Regions from separate parts of the Streptomyces sp. NPDC051105 genome, predicted to be linked through region 1. Evidence: riboswitches for the same ligand, from Rfam matches in the RefSeq annotation. Region 1 holds a riboswitch; the other holds the start of a gene.
The links. A riboswitch is a leader RNA that binds a small molecule or an ion and turns the genes downstream of it on or off. The one in region 1 is predicted to bind cyclic di-AMP.
Positions count from the first base shown of each region.

Region 2: it holds a riboswitch for cyclic di-AMP, as region 1 does, so the genes downstream of both, AB0N16_RS18985 (peptidoglycan DD-metalloendopeptidase family protein) here and AB0N16_RS07235 (NlpC/P60 family protein) in region 1, are expected to answer to the same signal.

Region 1 is NZ_JBFBBR010000002.1:732,363-736,573, reverse strand. It holds gene AB0N16_RS07240 (DUF1996 domain-containing protein) at 1-1,863, opposite strand, end outside; cyclic di-AMP (ydaO/yuaA leader) riboswitch at 2,272-2,446, shown strand; gene AB0N16_RS07235 (NlpC/P60 family protein) at 2,455-4,211, shown strand, end outside.
Region 2 is NZ_JBFBBR010000007.1:72,295-76,505, forward strand. It holds gene AB0N16_RS18975 (TetR family transcriptional regulator C-terminal domain-containing protein) at 1-589, shown strand, start outside; gene AB0N16_RS18980 (SGNH/GDSL hydrolase family protein) at 635-1,420, opposite strand; gene AB0N16_RS18985 (peptidoglycan DD-metalloendopeptidase family protein) at 1,660-2,607, opposite strand; cyclic di-AMP (ydaO/yuaA leader) riboswitch at 2,612-2,772, opposite strand; gene AB0N16_RS18990 (alpha-galactosidase) at 3,081-4,211, opposite strand, start outside.

The DNA.
Region 1 (4,211 bases):
GCCGGTCTCGGCGAGATCACCCTGGACGGCCTGCGGCTCGGTCTGGGGTGCGGTGGACGGCGCCTGCTGGCCCGCCGGAGCGGCACCGGCCGCGGTCGCCGTACCGGTCGCCGTGTCGGCCGGGGCCTGGGTCTCGGGCCGCTCGGTCGGCCGGCTGATGACACCGCCCCCCGTGCCCGACGACTTCTTGGGCGAAGCGCTCGTGTAGACCTGCGGCAGACCGGTGTCGCCGGAGGCGGTCTTCGTGGCGGACGGCTCGGCCGGGGGCTCAGAGGGCTCGGCGCTCTCGGTCTCGGCCGGCGGGTCGGCCGGGGCCGCCGTGTCGCTCGGCTCGGTGACCGGGCTCGCCGGGTCGGACGGCGGGTTCTCCGGGCTCGCCGACTCGGACGGGTCGGGGTCGGCGCTCTGCGACGGCGGCTGCTCGTCGGCCCCGGCCCCGCAGGTGCGGCCGGAGTTGATGCAGTCGACCATCTTCCGCATCAGGCTCTCGTCGAAGACGTTGATGAAGTCGCCGTGGTCGGTGACCGGCTTGTGCAGCTGCTCGGGGAACGAGTCCACCGCGAACAGCGGGACCGTACGGCCGCCGTCCTGGAGGCTCGGCGGGTCGACGTCGTAGACGATGCGCTGCACCAGTTGCGGGATCGCCTGGAAACCGGCCTGGCAGCTGCCGTCGGCCGCGGCGAACGCCACATGCGTGCGGTGGTTGGCGCTGTCGATGTTCCGGCCGTCCCAGCAGCTCTGGAACTTGAACGTGCGTACGACGTCACTGCCCGAAGGACAGAGCGGGTACTTGTCCTTGAGCTGCCGGTCCTCGAAACCGGTGCAGCTCCACGAGGCGTTGGCGTTGGCCGGGCCGTTGACGAAGGCCTTGGCGTCACCGGTGATGATGCGCAGCAGCCGCGGCATCTCGGTGACCTTGGAGGTCGGGTTGCCCTCGAAGGTCAGCGTGACCTCCTTCGCCGTCACGATCTGCCCGGCGTTGCCCTCGGTGCCGCCGCCCGGCTTGTCGGCGTCCCGCTCCTGCTTGCCGTTCTGCAGCCGCAGCACGGGCCAGTAGTACGTGGACTTGTCGCCCTGGTCCGCACAGCTCGTGTCGGCGTTCGCGAGGTCGTCGTCGCTGGCGAAGGCGTTGTTGGACTGGTTACCGATGTAGTCGTGGAAGTGGTGGGCGCCGTTGGAGACACCGGGCGCGACGATCACGTTGTCCGAGTTGAACAGGCCGTTCGCGTTGACACCGCAACTGGAGGCGAAGGTGCCGGTGGAGCCGCCGGGCTGCTCGGCCGGGGTCGTGACATTGGGCTGGACGCTGGTGATGTCGGCGTAGTCAGCGGCGACGGGGCCGTTGCCGCCCTGGCCGCCGACGCCGGCACCGGCACTGGCACTGGCACTGGCACTGGCACTGGCACTCTGGCTCGGCGTGGCGCTGTCCTGCGGCGCCGTCGACTGCCCGGCGCCCTGGTCGGAGGAGCGCAGGGTGCAGGCGGCGAGGTCGTCGAGACCCTGGGGGCGGTCGCCCTCGCGGTCGAGGGCGTCGGCGATGCGCTGGAGGGATTCGGACCGCTTCTCCTTCAGCGGATCCAGGATCGTCCGGTCGGCGAGGCCAGGGTTCTGCTCGATCTCCGCGGCCGACTCCTTGAGCTGCTGGTAGGCGGCCGCGATCTGCTGGTCCAGCTGCGCGAGTTCACCGTCGACGTCGGCCCGGGCCGCGTCGGGCACGTCCGTCAGCCGGCTGCCGACGTCGGGACAGTAGACGGTGGGCGCGGACAGCACCTGGGCGGTGGCGGCCTGCCCGGACTGGTCCGAACCGCCTTCGGTGGCCGAGGCGTAGACGTTCACCCCGACCAGTACTCCGCCGCCGAGCATCAGGGCGACCGCTGCGAAGGTCGCGCGTTGTGCACCGGTCGGGCGTCTGCGCCTGTTGGGTCTCAAGGTCGTTCCCCTGCGTGTCGTGGTCGGCCGGACATGGAAATCCCCCGCCCTATACGCGGCAGGGCGCCACCGTGTTCAACAGTCCCGGAAATTCACGGTGACCTCACAGAAAGCGGGCCCCTCAGGCAACCGACGGCACTGCTCCGACGGCCGCACGACGGCCGCACGACGAGGATCGGGGTGCTGGCGAAATGCCGTCACGTATGGCCGGATCTCGAACGCTACGACGAACATCACAATTACGTATCGGACATTACGCACTTCAACCTTCACACGAGTGACACAAGTTGGCTAAGTTGACGTCCAAGCCGTTCGGCTCCCCCCGGCGAATCCCGTCGGGCCGCGCGGCCTCCGCCTAATCCGGTGCCCAACGGGGCGTTCCGGAGCCGGGGACCCAACCGAACCACTGGGGTGAATCGGTCAACTGCCCTCAGGGGCAAGGGCCGTAGGGCATGCCTTCCGGATCGACCCGCCCGAACCCGACAGCTAACTCGGTAGGCGGAGCACGGAAGGAGCACGACCCCCATGGCGCCCGAGAGCCGTGACGAGGTTCGACAGCGGATCGACAGCCTCTACGACCAGGCCGAGAACGCCACCGGGAACTTCAACGCCACACGTGCGATGAACGGGGGCTCGCGCTCCCGCGGTGTCCCGCTGTTCAAGCGGCCCCGGCGTGACGACCCGGGCCTCGACAACATCGCCCGGGAGTGGTTCGACGGCGCGCGATCGCGACTGGGGCCGAGCGTCCCGGCGGCACTGCCCTCCGACCGGCAGCCCGCCCGGCCCGGCCCGCGACGACCCGTCAGCGCCATGGCCGCCGACCTGCTGGGCCAGTTGGAGGGCTCCGGCCCGTCCCGGCCGGAGCTGCCCGCGGGGTCGTCCGCCAACAGCGACGTCGAGGTCGTCCGGGAGCTGCCGGAGCGTCCGAAGCTGGAACTGACGGCCGGGTCCCCCGCGGCGCTGCCCCCGGGACCGTCGAGCGCGCCCAAGGCGCCGGCCCCCGCCGCGCCGCAGCGTGCCACCCCGGGCACGTCCAAGACCAAGAGTCAGCTGAAGATCGCCAAGGCGCGCGAGATGCTGTCGCAGCGCACCGGGCAGCGCGCGATCGCGGCGCTCGAACCGGCCGCGCCCGCCCCGGCCCCCGCCGCTCAGAGCCCTTGGCCCACGCCCGAGGCCCAGGTCCCGGCGCAGCAGTGGCCTGCCCCCGCCGGCATGCCCGGCCAGTACGGCGACACCGGCTCCTTCGGGACCGACGCCCTGACCGGTACGGGCGCCTTCCCCGCGATGACCGTGACGGACACGGGTGCCATCCCGGTGGTGCCCGCGACGGACACCGGCTCCTTCCGGGTCATGACCCCGGGCGCCGCCCAGCCCATGTCCCCGGCGGACACGGGTGGCTTCCGCATCATGACCCCGGGCGCCACAAGCACCTTCCCGGCCGTGACCGCCATGGACGCGGGTGCCACGCCGCCCGCGAGTCCGGGCGACACCGGTTCCTTCCGGGTCATGACCCCGGGCGCCACAAGCACCTTCCCGGCCGTGACCGCCATGGACGCGGGTGCCACGCCGCCCGCGAGTCCCGGCGACACCGGTTCCTTCCGGGTCATGACCCCGGGCGCCACCGGCACGTTCCCGATGCCGGACGACACCGGCGCCTTCCCGACCGCGGCCCCCACGAACACGGGCGCCTTCCCGACCGCGGCCCCTTCCGACACCGGCGCCTTCCCGACCGCCGCACCCGCCGTGTTCGCCGCGCCCCTGCCGGGCCCGATGGACACCGGTTCCTTCCCGGGTTCGGCGCCGGCCGCCACCGCCGCCTACGTCAGCGCACCGCCGGCCGCCGCGGAGACCGGCTATCCCGCCGCCGGGTACGGCATGTCCGCCCCCGCCGCCATGCCGTCGGCCGACTTCGGCACCGGCGCCTTCCCCGGCGCGCCCGCCGCCGGCATGGGCGCCTACGCCACCGGAACGCAGCCCGCGGCGGCCGCCTACGCCACCGCCCCGGCGATGCCCGCGTCCCAGGCGCCGACGCCCACGGCGGTGATACCCACGGCGGTGACGGACCCTCCGTGGGCGATGATGGCGTCCCCCGCCGCGATGACCGCGCCCCCGATGGCGATGGCCACCGCAGCCCCGGTCGCCCCGGACCCGCTCCCCACCGCCGCCCCTGTCCCGGCCGCGCCCCCGGTGGTCACCGTCCCCGTCCCGACCGCGCCCCCCGTGGTCACCGCCCCGCTCCCCACCGCGCCTCCGGCCGCCGCCGCGGCCACCTTCGCGCCCGG
Region 2 (4,211 bases), on a different contig from region 1:
GTTGAGCGTGGCCGAGCGGCGGGAGGAACTGCTGCGGGCCGCCATCGAGCAGATCGAGGCGCGGGGCGTGGCGGCGGTACGGATCGCCGATGTCGCCTCGGCCCTCGGGGTGAGCAACGCGCTGGTGCTGTACCACTTCTCGACGAAGGAGAAGCTGGTCGCCGCCGCCTTCGCCTACGCCGCCGAGGGCGATCTGGCGCATCTGCGCAAGCTGCTGGGCCGCGGTACGTCGGCGTCCCGCCGGCTGCGGGCGGCGGTGCGCTGGTACGCGCCGACCGGGCAGGCCAAGGGCTGGCGGCTGTGGATCGAGGGCTGGGCGGTGGCCCTGCGCGAGCCCGCCCTGCGGGAGGTCACCAAGAAGCTGGACCAGCAGTGGAAGGCGGCGATCGCGGAGGTCATCGCCGAAGGGGTGGCCGCCGGCGAGTTCCGGTGCCCCGACCCCACGGCCGCGGCGCTGCGGCTGACCGCCCTGCTCGACGGGCTGGCCGTCCAGCTCACCTCGTATCCGGGCGCCCTGTCGCGTTCCAGGGCGCAGGAGTGGGTCGACGAGGCGCTGGCCCGCGAACTGGGGCTGCCCGACGAGCAGTAAGGAGCGGCTCACCAGGACGCCGCCCCTTACGTGTTCGTGCCGCCCTCAAGCCACGGACGCGATCCGCATCTTGATGTCGCCCGGGGAGAGCGCCCCCTTGGCCGTCACGTGGTCACCCGACGACTCGCCGCGCAGCCGTCGCCCGATCCACGGCACCAGGTGCTCACGGGCCCAGTGCACATCGTCGCGGCGGACCTCCAGGGTGCCGCGGGGCGGCAGTGGCGGCCACGGCTGGTCCGGGTCGGCCGGCACCTCGACGCCGAGCACCTGGCCGGCCCGCAGCGCCACGCGCGTGTGCCCCTCGGGAGACAGGTGCAGCCGGTCGCCGTCCCAGGCCCGCCGGTCCTGCACGGTCTTCAGGGACCACAGGTCGAGGACCGGGCAACCGTACCGGTCGGCGACGGCCCGGACATGCCCGTTGTAGGTGGCGATCTTGCCGCGCAGATGCTTGAGGACGGGCACGCCCCGGGTGTCGAACCCGGTGGTCACCAGAACCGTGCCGACGGCCTCGGTCAGTTGCGCCACGGCCCGCTCGAACCGCTCGGCCACCTCGTCGGGGTCGGTGCCGGGGCGGATGATGTCGTTGCCGCCGGCGCAGAAGGAGACCAGGTCCGGGGCGAGTTCCAGGGCCTGCGGCACCTGGTCCGCCACGACCTGGTCGAGCAGTTTCCCGCGCACCGCGAGGTTGGTGTACTCGAAGTCGCCCTCGGGCTGCCGGTCCGACAGCAGTACCGCGAACCGGTCCGCCCAGCCGACGAACGCCCCGTCGGGGCCGGGGTCGCCGACGCCCTCGGTGAAGCTGTCCCCCAGCGCCACGTACGACCCGATCACTGATGCATTGTCACTCTTCGAATCGTCTGCCACGACGGACCATGATTCACCTTCGACTGTGAGCTACGCGACCGTAATAAGGGGTTGACTAGCGGTGAGATAAGACACGCCTAAATACTCGACCAAGCCAGGAATAAGCCTCCGAACAGCGGCGTTGAGGCGTCGATCGCTCGAAGGCCGGACCCGGGCATCGGGGGTCCGGCCTTCGGAGTGCGTGTCAGATCAGTGGCGGTGCCGGATCAGCCGACGGGGACGCCCTTGGAGCGGAGGTAGCCGACCGGGTCGATGTCCGAACCGTAGTCGGGGGTGGTCCGGATCTCGAAGTGGAGGTGCGGGCCGGTCACGTTGCCGGTGGCACCGGAGAGGCCGACCTGCTGGCCCGCGGTCACGGTCTGGCCGACCGAGACGGAGAGTGCGGAGAGGTGGCCGTACTGCGCGTAGTAGCCGTCGGCGAGCCTGATGACGACCTGGTTGCCGTAGGCACCGCCCCAGCCCGCCGTGACGACCGTGCCCGCGCCGACGGCCTTGACCGGGGTGCCGGTCGGGACGACGAAGTCGACGCCGGTGTGGTAGCCGCTGGACCACATGCTGCCGGCCACGTGGTAGCCGGTGCCGACGGTGCCACCGGTGACCGGGAGGGTGAAACCGGAGGAGGTCGCCGTCGACGCGCCCGAGAAGGAGGCCGTGTTCGAGGACGAGGAGGAGGAGGGCACGGAGGACTGCGAGCCGGACCGGGCGTGCGACCGCGTCGCGGACCGGGAGCCCGAGCCCGAGGTGTCCGTCGTCGCGGCGTGGCGGCCGCCGAGCGTGAGCTTGAGACCGGGGTGGATCAGCGAGGGGTTGTCGCCGACGGCCTGCCGGTTGTCGGCGTAGAGCCGGTGCCAGCCGCCGTCGACGTTGTGTTCGCGGGCGATCTTCGACAGATAGTCGCCGGGCACCACCGTGTAGACGCGGTGCGCGGAATCACCGGTGCCGGTCTTCTGGGCGGCGGCCTTTCGCACCGCCGTCTGCTCGACGGTCGGCAACGACTGCGTGGCCTTTTCGGAAACGGACTGCGAGGTGACCGCGTGGGCGCCGGTGGCGCCCATGAGGGGCAGAGCCAGCGCGGCGCCACCGGTTCCGGCGACGGCCATCGAGCGGGTGAAACGCTGGGACTTGGGGCGGCGGTGCTTACCCTTCGCGGGCATGACGCATTCCTCTCCGGCGCCTGCGAGGTGAGCTGTCGGGTTCGGGCTGGAGCTGCCCGGCCACGCGGGAAGACGTGGCTACACCCCTAGCCGTCCCGGGAACCGGAACAGGCGGTCATACCTGGTGGGTCCCCCGCTCCTGCCGGGCACGGGTGAGTGTGTGTGGGGACTCCGGACGGCGGCAGGATTCGGCGTTCCGTCCGGATGCGTGGCGAACGTAAGCGAGTAAGACGCGCGTGAACAAGCGTGAGGTTCCGTCTGTCCGAGTTTCGCTTGATCCGTTACGGGAATTCCCGGTCACCCTCCGTGAATTCCCGCCTTCCGCACTTTTCCAATTCCCTTGAAAATCGCCGGAATTACGTGAACATGACGCGCGACGGACGGTCACGAATATGACGCTCCTCACGCACGTCACGCCACGTCACCTTATTCCAGACCGAGTTGCAATGAAGGCACCAAATCGGTCAGAAGGCTCAGATGCGACGCAGCCGGAGAACCGTCGCATCCAGGTCACCGCGCAGCTCGGCGCGGAGGCCGTGGTGCAACAGAACGGCACCTCGATGTACTTCGCCCGTTTCACGGCATTCGTACGACGCTGCCGGGTCGAGACCCTGCAAGCGCAGCGCCGGCATCGGCGCGCCGTAGCTCTGCGCCTGGAGCCACGCGAGGACCACGGTCTCGTCGCCGAGCGTGTACTGCACCGCACTGAGCCCGCCGGTCGGCGGCCGCAGCCGGAACTGGTCACCGCGCTGCACCAGGGGCCGGATGTCCTTGTAGAGCTCCACCCAGCGACCGGCCTCGGCCAGCTCCTCCTCGGTCCACTGCGAGAGGTCGCCACCGACCCCGAGCGCCCCGGCCATGGAGCTGATGAACCGGAAACGCAAGCTGCTGACCCGGCCGTTGAGCTGGTGGTTCGGGCTGTCCGTGACCCAGGCGGACATCACCCGGGCGGGGTGGATCTGGCTGAAGCCGTGCTGGATGGCGAGCCGGTCCAGCGGGTCGGTGTTGTCGGAGGTCCACACCTCGTCGGTACGGCTCATGATGCCGAGGTCGATCCGGCCGCCACCGCCGGAACAGGACTCGATGGCGACGTTCGGGTGGGCCGCCCGAATCCGGTCGAGCAGCGCGTACAGCCCACGGACGTGGTCGACCCACAGCCGCTGCGGATACGGCTCGCCGGGCCAGCCCGCGTCGGTGAAACAGCGGTTGAAGTCCCACTTGACGTAGTCGATCGGGGCGCTGGACAGCAGGGTGTCGAGCTGCTCCCAGAGGTACTCCTGGACATCCTCGCGGGCGAGGTTGAGGACGAGCTGATTGCGCAGTTCCGTCCGCTTTCGCCCCTGCTGGTACTGCACCCAGTCGGGGTGCGCGCGGTACAGGTCGCTGTCCGCGTTGACCATCTCGGGCTCGACCCAGATGCCGAACTGCATGCCGAGGGCGTGCACGTAGTCGGCGAGGGGCTTGAGTCCCTTGGGGAAGCGGTCCGGGTTGGGCGTCCAGTCGCCGAGGCCGGCGCGGTCGCTGGTGCGGGCGCCGAACCAGCCGTCGTCGACCACGAACAGCTCGACGCCGATCGCGGCGGCCCGGCGGGCGAGGGTGGCCTG